3 regions of the Vogesella lacus genome follow, and region 3 is predicted to be linked to each of the others. Evidence: predicted binding sites of a transcription regulator. Region 3 holds the regulator's gene; each other region holds the start of a gene.
What was found. Region 3 encodes sigma-54, which starts transcription at its own class of promoters, with help from an activator protein. Its sites were predicted from a motif close to CTGGCACGCTTCATGCTT; they were not measured.
Positions count from the first base shown of each region.

Region 1 (4,165 bases), on a different contig from region 3:
GCGATGCTGGCGATCTTGTCGGCAATGTCCTGGGTGGTGACGGCCTGCTCGTCACTGGCCTTGGCCATCTGCAGGATGAAATCGCGCATCTGGTTGATTTCGCGGTAGATGGTGTCCAGCGCCTGCTCGGCACGGATGAAGTCTTCTTCGGTAGCGGCTACCTGTTTGCGGCCTTCTTCTATCGTGGCGACGTTTTGTCGCACCTCTTTCTGGATCTCGCCTATCATGCCGCCGATTTCCTGAGTGGCATTGGTGGTGCGCTCCGCCAGTTTGCGCACTTCGTCGGCCACCACGGCAAAGCCGCGGCCGGTTTCGCCGGCACGCGCAGCTTCGATGGCGGCGTTCAGCGCCAGCAGATTGGTCTGGTCGGCAATGTCCTTGATCACATTGACGATCTGGCCGATGGTTTCCGAGCGATGGCCAAGTGACTCCAGATTGTCAGCTGTCGTCCTGACCATGCTTGCCACACCGCTCATGCTTTCGCTGGTGTGCTTGACGATGGCGACGCCGCTTTTGGTTTCGCGCAGCATGATTTCGGCCGAGTCGGATGCCGACGAGCTCTGGCTGGCGACCTGGCGGATGGTGCTGCTCATCTGCTGCATGGCCAGCGAAATCTCGTTGACGCGGGATTCGAGAAACTGTTTGCGATTGGTATTTTCCTTGGCCAGCGCATCACTGCGGACGCGGGCGCTGACATCCAGAAAGCTGGCCATGAAGCAGGCAACCTGTTGCGGGTTTTTCTCGTCCCAGATCGGGTAGACCTTGGTCTCGAGAAAGATATCGCCGACCGGAATCAGCGCCGCGTGCTCGCTGATACGGCGGCTGGCCAGGTCGGCCAGGATCTTGCGGATACGATCCGGGTCTTTGTGAAACTGGTGGATGGAGTGTTTGAAGGCATTTTCGACATCGACACCGGGTCTGAACTTCTCGTTCATCATGCTGCGGTGTTGGCTGAGCACCTGTCGCGCCGTGCGGTTCATGTAGAAAATGGTGTTGTCGGGCGTGGTGTCGGCCAGCATCACCATATTGTCCGAGTGATCAAGCATCAGCATCAGGTAGTGCAGCTGGATACTGTCTGTCTTTTCGTCGCTTGCCTTGGCTTTGCGAAATAGTCCGAACATGGGGCTTCCTTGGCGCGGGTGGGGGCACAGATCGATTTATAGGTAAAAATGATAAAAGTTGCACTATGGTGTGCAACTTTTATCTTGTTCTGGCTGATTTGTGTGGTGTTACCAGTTGCTTTCGCGGTCAGGCGTAGCGGTAATGTTGTGTATCGACAAATCAGCGCCGTTGTATTCCTGTTCGTCATCAAGGCGGATGCCGACCAGTTTCTTGAGGCTGGCATATACCAGCCAGCCGCCGCCAAAACCAACGATGATGCCGGCGCTGGTACCGATCAACTGGGACATGAAGCTCACGCCGCCCGCGCCGCCCAGCGCATGCTGGCCAAAGATGCCCGCCGCAATGCCACCCCAGGCACCACACAGGCCGTGCAGCGGCCACACGCCGAGCACATCATCGATTTTCCAGCGGTTCTGGGTGAGGGTGAACAACCAGACAAACATCACACCGGCGATGCCGCCAACGACCAGTGCACCAAGCGGGTGCATGATGTCCGAGCCGGCACAGACGGCAACGAGGCCGGCCAGCGGGCCGTTGTGAATGAAGCCCGGGTCATTGCGGCCCGCCCACATCGCGGTCAGCGTGCCGCCGACCATGGCCATCAGCGAGTTGACGGCGACAAGGCCGGTGATGCCCTCGACCTTTTGCGCACTCATCACGTTAAAGCCGAACCAGCCGACAATCAGGATCCACGCGCCAAGTGCGAGGAAGGGAATGGAAGACGGCGGATGCGCACTGATGCGGCCTTCCTTGCTGTAGCGGCCACGACGCGGCCCCAGCAGCAGCACGGCGGCGAGGCCGATCCAGCCGCCGACAGCATGCACCACAACCGAGCCGGCAAAGTCATGGAAGCTGGCGCCGAAGGTTGCGGCTAGCCAGTCCTGGATGCCGAAGTGGCCGTTCCAGACTATGCCTTCGAAGAAGGGGTAAACGAGGCCGACCAGCAGGAAGGTTGCCGCCGATTGCGGATGCAGGCGTGCCCGCTCGGCAATGCCGCCGGACACGATGGCCGGGATGGCGGCAGCAAAGGTCAACAGGAAGAAGAATTTGATCAGCTCGTAACCGTGGTTCTGGCTGATGTGATCGACGTCCTGCAGAAAGTGCACGCCGTAGGCGATGCCGTAGCCGACAAAAAAGTAGGCGAGGGCAGAAATGGCGAAGTCGGTTAGGATCTTGACGAGGGCATTGACCTGGTTTTTCTTGCGTACCGTGCCTAACTCGAGGAAGGCGAAACCGGCGTGCATGGCCAGTACAAGAATGGCACCGAGCAATAAAAACAGCACATCATTGGCATTGGGTCCTGGCATGAATCTCTCCCTTGGTGCAGCACGCTTGGGCAGCTGCTATTGATTTGCCAGGGGATGTGCAAGAATGGTGCCAGTAATATTAATTCAATTAAAACAGTGAGTTATTTTGTTTTGTGGCCATGATTGTGGTTGTGCCACTGCCTGATGTCGGATGATGGTGCATGGCAGCAGTGTGCTCTGCCCGATACTGGTGCAAGACTATAGCGTCAGGAATTCCACTGCATCATTGCGGTGCAATACCTGCTGCAGAAAGCGGGGCATGCTGTCGCCGCTGCCGGTGCTGATAAAGCGGTATTGGCTGCGGCCAACGTTGGCCGCATGGCCTTCAGGCAGTAGGCGCAGTGTCTGGCGCACCACGGCGGGTGAGGGTTCGATGATGTCGATATGGCCGGGCAGTTGCTGACGGATCAGCTCGGCGAGGAAGGGGTAGTGGGTACAGCCCAGCACGATGTGATCGACATCGGCAGCCAGCAGCGGTGCCAGTGCCTCGCTGACAATGTGGTGTGCGGCGGCGCTGTGCAAGTCGCCGCTTTCTACCAGCTCGACAAAGCCCAGTCCGGGCTGGCTGATGATGGTGGCGTGCTCGGCCAGCTGTGCGGACAGTTGACGGAATTTGCTGCCGCGCAGCGTGCCTTCGGTGGCGAGTACGCCGACTTTGCCGCTCTTGCTCGCCAGCGCAGCCGGCTTGATGGCCGGCTCCATCGCGACGATGGGGACATCGGGGTGACGTGCCCGTAGCTGGGCGGCGGCGGCGCTGGTGGCGGTATTGCAGGCAATCAGCAGCAAATCCGCCCCTTGCGCCAGCAGATAGTCGGCAATTTTCTCGCTGCGCGCGATGATTTCTGCCTCACTGCGGCCACCGTAAGGGCAGTAACCCTGATCGGCAAGATAGATAACCGTTTCCTCGGGCAGGGTAGCGACGAGTTCACGCCAGACCGAGAGGCCTCCGAGGCCGGAATCAAACATGCCGATCATGATTTTTGACGATTAATTGTTCTGGACGACGATTTTCGGGAATTTACCAGAGAAATCACGTGCCTTCTCGCCAATTTTTACTGCCAGCTTGCGCGCGATCTGGCGATAGCGTTCGGCCGCCGCACTGTCTGGCTCGGACACCACGGTCGGGCTGCCCTGATCGGTCGCCTGACGGATGGCCAGCGCCAGCGGCAGCGAGCCCAGAATCTCGACACCGTACTCGGCTTTCATCTTTTCCGCGCCGCCCTGGCCGAAGATGTGTTCTTCGTGACCGCAGTTGCTGCAGGTGTGCATTGCCATGTTCTCGATCACACCCATGATGGGCACGCCGACCTTCTCGAACATCTTCAGGCCTTTTTTGGCGTCCAGCAGCGCGATGTCTTGCGGTGTGGTGACGATGACGGCGCCGGTAACCGGCACTTTCTGCGACAGCGTCAGCTGTACGTCGCCGGTGCCCGGCGGCATGTCGATCACGAGATAATCCAGCTCGTTCCACAGCGTGTCGTTCAGCAGCTGCTGCAAAGCCTGGCTCACCATCGGGCCGCGCCACACCATCGCCTGGTCGTCATCCACCAGATAGCCGATGGACATGGTCTGCACACCATGCGCCGGCAGCGGCACCAGCTTGTTTTCGATGACTTCGGGCTTGTGGCCTTGCAGACCCATCATCAGCGGCTGCGACGGGCCGTAGATGTCGGCGTCGAGGATGCCGACCGAAGCACCTTCGGCCGCCAGTGCCAGCGCCAGGTTGGCCGCAGTGG
Region 1 is NZ_CEETQT010000003.1:142,496-146,660, forward strand. Features, by position in the region: partial or broken gene ACZ9W6_RS04745 (methyl-accepting chemotaxis protein) at 1-404, opposite strand, end outside; gene ACZ9W6_RS04750 (ammonium transporter) at 1,230-2,429, opposite strand; gene murI (glutamate racemase) at 2,628-3,404, opposite strand; gene apbC (iron-sulfur cluster carrier protein ApbC) at 3,417-4,165, opposite strand, start outside.
Region 1: the regulator sigma-54 is predicted to act here: its motif matches at 2,486-2,503, upstream of ACZ9W6_RS04750 (ammonium transporter).

Region 2 (4,165 bases), on a different contig from region 3:
AAGAACTTCATCAGCTTCGGGTCTTGCCACTTTTTGCCGAGGCCATCTTCGTAGGCACCGACAAAGCGGCCGGCAATCACCGCCTCGGGCGCATTCACATAGGCTTTGTCAGCAATCAGTTTGGCGACTGCGGCGCGGTTTTTCACCTCGTCGATATAGCGCGAGGCTTCGAGCAGCGCCGCAACCAGTGCGCGGGCGGTATTGGGGTTTTGCTTGACCCAGTCACCAGTGGTGCCCAGTACTTTCTCCGGATGATCTGGCCAGATCTGCTGCGAGGTAGCCACCGAAAAGCCGATACCGTCGGCAATGGCGCGTGCGTTCCACGGTTCGCCCACGCAATAGCCGTCCATATTGTCGACACGCATATTGGCCACCATCTGCGGCGGCGGCACCACGATGGTTTTCACGTCGGCAACCGGGTTGACGCCATGTGCGGCCAACCAGTAGTACAGCCACATGGCATGGGTGCCGGTCGGAAAGGTCTGCGCAAAAGTGTATTCACGCGGCTCGGCCTTGATCAGCTTGGCCAAGGCCGCACCGGTGGTAACGCCCTTGTCCTTGAGCTGATTGGAAAGCGTGATGCCCTGGCCGTTCTGGCTCAGCGTCATCAGCACGGCCATGTCTTTTTTCGGGCCGCCAATGCCAAGATGCACACCATAGATCATGCCGTACAGCGAGTGCGCCGCATCCAGCTCGCCATTCACCAGCTTGTCGCGCACGGCTGCCCAGCTGGCCTCCTTGGACGGCACGATGGTGATGCCGTATTTCTTGTCGAAGCCCATCTTCGAGGCCACGATCACCGAGGCACAGTCGGTCAGCGGAATGAAACCGACCTTGACTTCGGTTTTCTCGGGCTTGCCGGTGACGGCCGCCAGTGCCGAAGTGGCAAAGCCGGCAGGTAAAGCAGTTGAGGCCATCAATGACAGGGCTCCTTTGAGAAAATCGCGGCGCTCGGCGCTGGCGGACTCGGTCTGGTTTTCAAAACGTGGCTGTTTCATCTTGCTGCTCCCCTTGCTGTAGGCAGAAAAAGAAAAAGCGTCCGTTACCCGAGCTTGCGGGTAACGGACGCCGTTGTCCGTGTGTCCGGCCTTGCCTGCGTTGGCATGGCCGGTTTGCCTGGCGCTGCATTGCGCCTCGGGGAACATCTTGCAATTGCCGTGCCAGCTTTTACACGGCACTTCGCCTGATTTGTGCACTGCAATAATGCAGACGCGCACCATCGTGTGGCCACTTGCACCATCAACCCTGCAGCCACTCGGCGAGGCTGATGATTTCCTGGGCGACCACCGCCAGCTTTTTCTGCTGTTGCATCGCACGTTCGCGCAGTTGGCGATAGGCGCTGGCCTCGTCCAGCCCTTTCATCTGCATCAGCAGGCCCTTGGCTTTCTCGACCAGCTTGCGATCCGCCAGCTGCTGATGCGCCTCTGCCAGCTCGGCGCGGCGCTCCTGTTCCAGCCGGTGCCGCTCGATGGCGACATCCAGTACCCCGACTATCCGCGCCGCATCGATTTCGCCCACCACATAGGCGGCGACACCGGCTTGCAAGGCCGCACGTATGGTTTCGCGCCGCTCGTCATCGGTAAACATCACCACCGGCTGACCGTGCCGCGCCCCCATCACGCAGACCTGCTCCAGCATATCGCGCGACGGTGCATCGCTATCCATCAACACGATATCCGGCCGCGCTGCGGCCAACATGTCGGCCAACTGCAGGTTGGCCGCCACCTCAGCCACCACCCGCACCCCCGCTGCGGTCAACATCTCGCGCAAGGCCACCGCCTTGCCCGAACCATCATTCACCAGCATTACACTCAGCATGATCCGCCCCGTTTGCCTGTTGTTTGGCGAATCTTCAGCAAACGTCGTGCCATGCACGACCAGCGCTGCGGCTGCTGCCGGTTGTTCTGGGACGCAAGAAGTTTGACAAAGCTGGTCAATAAGCGGACGATCGGGCTCCTCTTCAAAAATGCTGCCGGCTCAGCATTTGCCTTGCTCTAGACTCTGCACAGCATGTGCAGCTGCCTCCCGCCCGGGTTCACGAAGCAATCAATCAGCCAGTTACGCACTTGCGTGGCTGCGCCCATCATCAGCACAGGAGAACCTATGTCAAAAGAAGACATGGTCGAACTGCAAGGCGTCGTTATCGATGTCCTGCCCGAATCACGTTTCCGCGTCCGCCTGGATAATAATGTGGAAATCCTGGCCTATGGCTCAGGAAAAATGAAGCTGCACCGCATCAAAGTCATTCTGGGTGACCGGGTGACAGTCGAGATGTCGCCTTATGACCTGACCAAGGGTCGTATCAATTTCCGCCACCCGACTGCCAGACAAGACAATGCGGGCATGAAGCCGCGCAGATCCTGAACGTAATCACGACTGCTGCACTAGTGGTCGGCCGACAAATGCGGGCCCAGCGCAGCTAACAACTCATCCGTGGCAGCCTGCAATACCGGCTGCGACACGGCGACCTTCTCAAGATTGCCGTCTCTTGCGGCCAACTCCAGCTGATAGGCCAGCTGGGTCAGTCGGGGTGCTGCCACCGACAGGCAAGTACCCTTGATCGAGTGTGCGGCCAGCTCGGCCTTGCGCTGATCTTGCTCGGCAATCGCCTCGTGAATGGCTTGCAGCTGTCTGGGCATGTCCTCGATAAAGCTGGCCAGCAATACCGACAGGAAATCACTGTCACCATCACAGTTTTGCAGCGCCTTGGCATGATCAAACACCAGGGCAACCTCGGTCTGCACCGGCTTTGCCTCTGCAACTGCTGGTGTCGGCCGCGCTGCAGGCTGTTTCACTAGCCCCGTTACGCGGGCAATTTCATCCAGCAACACCGTGGCATCAATCGGCTTGCTGACATAGCCGTCCATACCGGCTGCCAGGCAGCGTTCACGGTCACTGCTCAGCGCATGCGCTGTCATGGCAATGATAGGTGTAACCTTCCAGATGCCCGCCTGCTCGCGGGTGCGAATCTGGCTGCACGCCTCCATACCGTCCATCACCGGCATCTGCATATCCATCAGGATGAGATCAAACTGCTGATCCGTCAGCGCATCCAGCGCCTCCTGCCCGTTATTGGCAAGGCTGACGGTAAAGCCCCGACGCGACAGAATGGTCACCGCCAGCTTCTGGTTTACCAGATTGTCTTCCACCAGCAGTATCGACAGCGCGCCACTCAAGGCTTGCTCGCGCTGCTGCGTTGTCAGCATAAGGTTGGCCGCATTACTTGCGACGGGTGACTGCAATTGGTAAATCGTATTCAGCAATGCTTCCTGACTCACCGGTTTGTCCAGATAACTACGAATCCCCAGCGCCTGGCACTGCATGGCCTCGTTACGCAGGCCGGCGGCCGTCATCATGATCACGCTGGCGCTGCGACGATCCTGCGGAATCCGACTGGCTAGCTCAAAACCATTCATGCCCGGCATGGTGCTGTCCAGCAAAATCAACCAGTAGTCATGCGCGGTAAGGTTGGCCAGTGCCTGCTCACCATCCTCGACCAATGTCACCGCCATCCCCCAGCTGCCCAGCATGGCGGCCAACCAGCTGCGACTGGTGGCATTATCATCCACCACCAGTACCGTCTTGCCGGACAGATCAGCCACCTCTGGCATGGCTGCTTGCTCGGGTGCCAGCCCGGCAATGATGTTGAAGCGGAAATCAGATCCCTGCCCCAGCTGACTGCTGACATTGATGTCTCCGCCAAGCAACTGCACCAGGCGTCGGGTAATGGTCAGGCCCAAGCCGGTACCACCGTAGTTGCGGGTGGTACTGCTGTCGGCCTGGGCAAACGGATCAAATATCAATGCCTGCTTGTCTGCCGAAATGCCGATGCCGGTATCCATTACCGATACAGTCAGCCAATAGCCGTCCCCCATCGGATAGCCGTCAATCGTCAACACCACTTCACCCTGATCAGTAAACTTCAGTGCATTACCAAGCAGGTTATTGAACACCTGCCGCAGGCGCGCAGGGTCACTGATCAGGGCATCAGGCACCATCGGATTAATGCTGCAGACCAGCTCGAGATTCTGCTGCCGGGCACGTACGGCAAAAGGATAGAGTGTCTGGCTGATCAGGTTGCGCAGTGAAAAACCGGTTTGCTCGATGATCAGCTTGCCTGCCTCGACCTTGGAGAAATCGAGAATGTCATTAATGATGACCAGCA
Region 2 is NZ_CEETQT010000006.1:65,239-69,403, forward strand. Features, by position in the region: gene ACZ9W6_RS09145 (CmpA/NrtA family ABC transporter substrate-binding protein) at 1-998, opposite strand, end outside; gene ACZ9W6_RS09150 (ANTAR domain-containing response regulator) at 1,240-1,818, opposite strand; gene infA (translation initiation factor IF-1) at 2,104-2,364, shown strand; gene ACZ9W6_RS09160 (response regulator) at 2,385-4,165, opposite strand, start outside.
Region 2: the regulator sigma-54 is predicted to act here: its motif matches at 1,910-1,927, upstream of ACZ9W6_RS09150 (ANTAR domain-containing response regulator).

Region 3 (4,165 bases):
CGGGCCAGATAGATGCGCAGGACATCCATCAGATAGGGACTTTCCAGCGGGGTGCTCATCAGTGGCACGCCGTGGGTATGGCAGTAATCACGCAGCAGGTTGGGCACGTTTTGGGCATTGGCGACAATGACAACGGCCATGCTGCGGTGAAACAGCTGGTCAAGCGCGGTTCTGGCGGCAGCCTGTTCCAGCTTGTTCAGGTACTCCACCTCGGCAAGACCCAGCACCTGTACCCGGTTGGGGTGAATGAAGTTCAGATGTCCCACCAGTGCTTGGGTGGGTCTTTGTTCATCATTCGAAATAAGGTTATCGGCACCCGAACGACCGGCGATCCAGCTCAGATTGAGCTTGTGCTGATTTTCCTGATAGAGGCGGCGTACGCTGATATTAGGCATGGTCACTCTGGCCGCAGATCAGTTCATAAAGTTGTTCTGCATTACTTTCCGGGCTGTTCATTTGCTCGCGCAGGCTTCTGCTGGAGAAGCGCTGGGCGAGTTCGGAAAGTGCCTGCAGGTGAATATCTGTCGCCTGGTCCGGCACCAGTAGCACAAACAGCAGGCTGACCGGCTTGTTATCCGGGGCGTCAAAGGCGATAGGAGTGCTCAAACGGATGAAAACACCGGTGGCTTCTTTCAGGCCCTTGATGCGGCCATGAGGTATGGCGACACCTTGACCAAGTCCGGTCGAGCCCAGTTTTTCGCGGGAGAACAGGCTGTCAAAAACATCACTGCGGGCAATGCCCTGTGAGTTTTCAATCAGGATGCCGACTTGTTCAAACAACCGTTTCTTGCTGGATACATCCAGCCCGACCATGACATTTTCTGGAGAAAGGATTTTGCTAATGAGGCTCATCTTGCGTGGTGCCAGTAAAGAACGTTGGCCATTCTACGCTTTCCGGCAAGATTTCAATAGCCGATCAGGACGTAAGCGTGGTGGATTGTTTCAAACAAAAAGAACGGATAAGAAATCTTATCCGTTCTTGTCTTTGCAGGGTATCAGAGGGCTGCCTGATCCTGAATGATAGGGCTGACGCGGTGGTCAACCTGTTTTTCCTTGAACTTCAGAACCTGACGATCAAGCTTGTCTGCCAAGGCATCGATGGCAGCATACATATCGGCATCCGTCGCTTCGGCGTGGATGTCTTTACCCGCCAAATGCACGTTTACTTCGGCTTTCTGTACCAGTTTGTCGACAGACAATGTCACGTTGACACCGATAACATTATCTACATGCCTGGTAATCCGCTCCAGCTTGCTTTCTACATATTCACGCAGTGCTGGGGTAACTTCGAGGTGGAGACCGGTAATCTTGAGGTTCATACCCTTTACTCCTTCTTAAAGTGTCGCGAACGAAGTGTCGCGACTCAAGAAAATCAAAGTGACTTGCGTTGGCTGACCGGTGGTATCTGCATCGCTTCCCGGTACTTGGCAACCGTTCTTCTGGCTACCTGTATGCCCTTGGCGACGAGATGGTCTGCAATCGCACCGTCTGACAACGGCTTTTTATTATCTTCATGATCGATGAGTTGCTTGATGATGGCCTTGATGGCTGTCGCCGAACACTCACCGCCACTATCGGTATCAACAGAGCTGCCGAAAAAGTACTTCAGCTCAAACAGGCCTCTGCTGCACAAAAGATATTTTTGCGTGGTTACCCTGGAAATGGTTGATTCATGGAGTCCAAGCTCATCTGCGACATCCCGCAGAATCATCGGGCGCATGGCTACTTCGCCCAGCTCGAAGAACTCTTGTTGTCTTTCGACTATAGATTCCGCCACTTTCAGGATGGTGTCAAATCGTTGCTGAATGTTTTTGATCAGCCACCGTGCCTCTTGAAGTTGACCACCCAGATCGTGGCTGGTTCCTTTCTGTTGTAGCAGAGAGGCATACATCTGGTTGACACGAAGTTTGGGCAGGTTGGCCTGGTTTAGCCGGGCAACCCATCTGCGGCCAACCTTGATCACCCGGATATCCGGTGCAACGTAGTGGGTTTCACCGTGGTCAAAGCCACTGCTCGGGCGCGGGCGCAGGCTGGTGATCAAGCCGTGAGCGGCTTTCAGTGTCGGATCGTCAATGCTCAAGGCCCGCTTCAACTTGATGAAGTCACGGTTGCCCAGCAAGTCAAAATGCTGGCTGACAATGCTTGCGGCCAACTCGCGCGCGGGGTGCTTGTCATGGGGGGCATTGTCGAGCTGTAACAGCAGGAATTCCTGCAGATTAAGACTGGCAAAGCCGACGGGCTCCAGTTGGGTCAGCAGGCGACGCAGGCAGGACAACTCTTCCAGCTCGACATCCAGCTCAAGCGGCAGCTCGGCGAGTATCTCGTCCAGAGGGCTGGAGAGGTAGCCATCATCATCGAGCTCGTCGATCAGCAGGGCAATCAGGGCGCGGTCACGCTGGCTTAGTTGTAGTTCGCCGGTCTGGCTTAACAGGTGCTCGCGCAGCGAGGGCTTTTTCGGGGCGCTGAGGATGGGGTCAAACTCGTCATCATCATCGTGATTGCTGCTACTGCGGCTGCCCCAGTCAGCAGGCTCGTCAAATGCACTGCTGTTATCACTATCTTGTGAGGCGTTTTCTTGCGGGGTTTCCGGAGCTGTTTCGGCCGGTTGGTTGCGCTCTGGCCATTCGCTTGGCGGCACCAGCTTTTCTTCGCTTTCTTCCTGGCGTTCCAGCAAGGGGTTTTCCAGCAGATAGCGCTCCAGCTCGGAGCCCAGTTCGAGTGTGGACATCTGCAAAAGCTTGATGGACTGTTGCAGCTGCGGCGTCAGCGTCAGCTGTTGACTGGTCTTGAGCTGGAGGGTCTGTTTCATGCTTGTTTACAGATGGAAGTGTTCGCCCAGGTAGACACGTCTTACCTGTTCATTTTCAACGAGTTCGCCCGGCAGGCCGGAGGCCAGTACGCCGCCTTCCGAGATGATGTAGGCGCGGTCGCAGATGCGCAGGGTTTCGCGCACGTTATGGTCGGTAATCAGCACGCCGATGCCGCGTGATTTCAGAAACTGGATAATCTTCTGGATATCGATCACGGCAATCGGGTCAACGCCGGCAAATGGCTCGTCCAGCAGGATGAAGCGCGGTCGGGTGGCCAGTACCCGGGCGATTTCCACGCGGCGGCGCTCACCGCCAGACAGTGCCATGGCGTTGCTTTCACGCAGATGGCCGATGTTGAGATCGTCCAGCAGCAATACCAGCTCGTTTTCCAGCTCTTCACCGCGCAGGCCGGTGATCTCGAGCACGGCCTTGATGTTTTCTTCTACGGTGAGTTTGCGGAAAATCGATGCTTCTTGCGGCAGATAACCCAGCCCCATGCGCGCGCGCTGATGAATCGGCAGGTGGGTGATCTCCTGCTTGTCGAGTTCGATACGGCCGTCATCGGCAGCGATCAGGCCAACGACCATGTAAAAGCTGGTGGTTTTGCCGGCGCCATTCGGACCCAGCAGGCCGATCACTTCGCCACTGCTGATGTCCAGCGACACATTCTTTACGACGGTGCGCTTTTTGAAGGTCTTTTTCAGCTGGCGGATGGAAAGCGTGCTGCTCATGGCTTGCTCTTGGGTTGCAGGATCACGGTGACGCGGCCGGTGCTGCCGTTGGCGCTGCCATTGACTTCATAGTTCTCGGTCGCGGTGTTGTAGACAATGCGGCTGCCGCTGACCGAGTCCATGCCACGCTTGATACGCGCATTGCCGGTCAGAATGGCAAGGTCGCTGCCATTGTCGTATTGCACGCTGTTGGCCGAGCCTTCAACGAATTCGTTGCTGCCATCAATCTTCTGGCGGAACTTGACCGGGCCGCCACTGGCTTGCAGCTGCTGCTGGCCCTTGTTATCGCGTACCACAATGACTTTGTCGGCCTGAATCAGCAGAGTGCCTTGTTTGACATCGACATTGCCCTCCCAGACTGTGGTGCCTTTTTTCTGGTCAAGCGTGCCTTTGTCGGCGCTGATTTCGATCGGTTTGTCACGATCGGCCTTGTCGGCATGAGCCGGAACGGCAAGGCAGCTGATCAGTAACAGGGCTGGCAGGCTATGGCGCATAGAAGATCCTAACATTGGACAGAAATTCCAGAGTCTGGCTGTCCTGGCGATAAATGAAACCGGTGGCATTGAGCCTGGAGTTTTGCTGGGTCAATAGCAGCGGTGCCTGATTGCGTACTTCATGCTTGTT
Region 3 is NZ_CEETQT010000007.1:95,818-99,982, forward strand. Features, by position in the region: gene hprK (HPr(Ser) kinase/phosphatase) at 1-395, opposite strand, end outside; gene ptsN (PTS IIA-like nitrogen regulatory protein PtsN) at 388-852, opposite strand; gene hpf (ribosome hibernation-promoting factor, HPF/YfiA family) at 996-1,319, opposite strand; gene ACZ9W6_RS10485 (RNA polymerase factor sigma-54) at 1,373-2,809, opposite strand; gene lptB (LPS export ABC transporter ATP-binding protein) at 2,816-3,541, opposite strand; gene lptA (lipopolysaccharide transport periplasmic protein LptA) at 3,538-4,035, opposite strand; gene lptC (LPS export ABC transporter periplasmic protein LptC) at 4,025-4,165, opposite strand, start outside.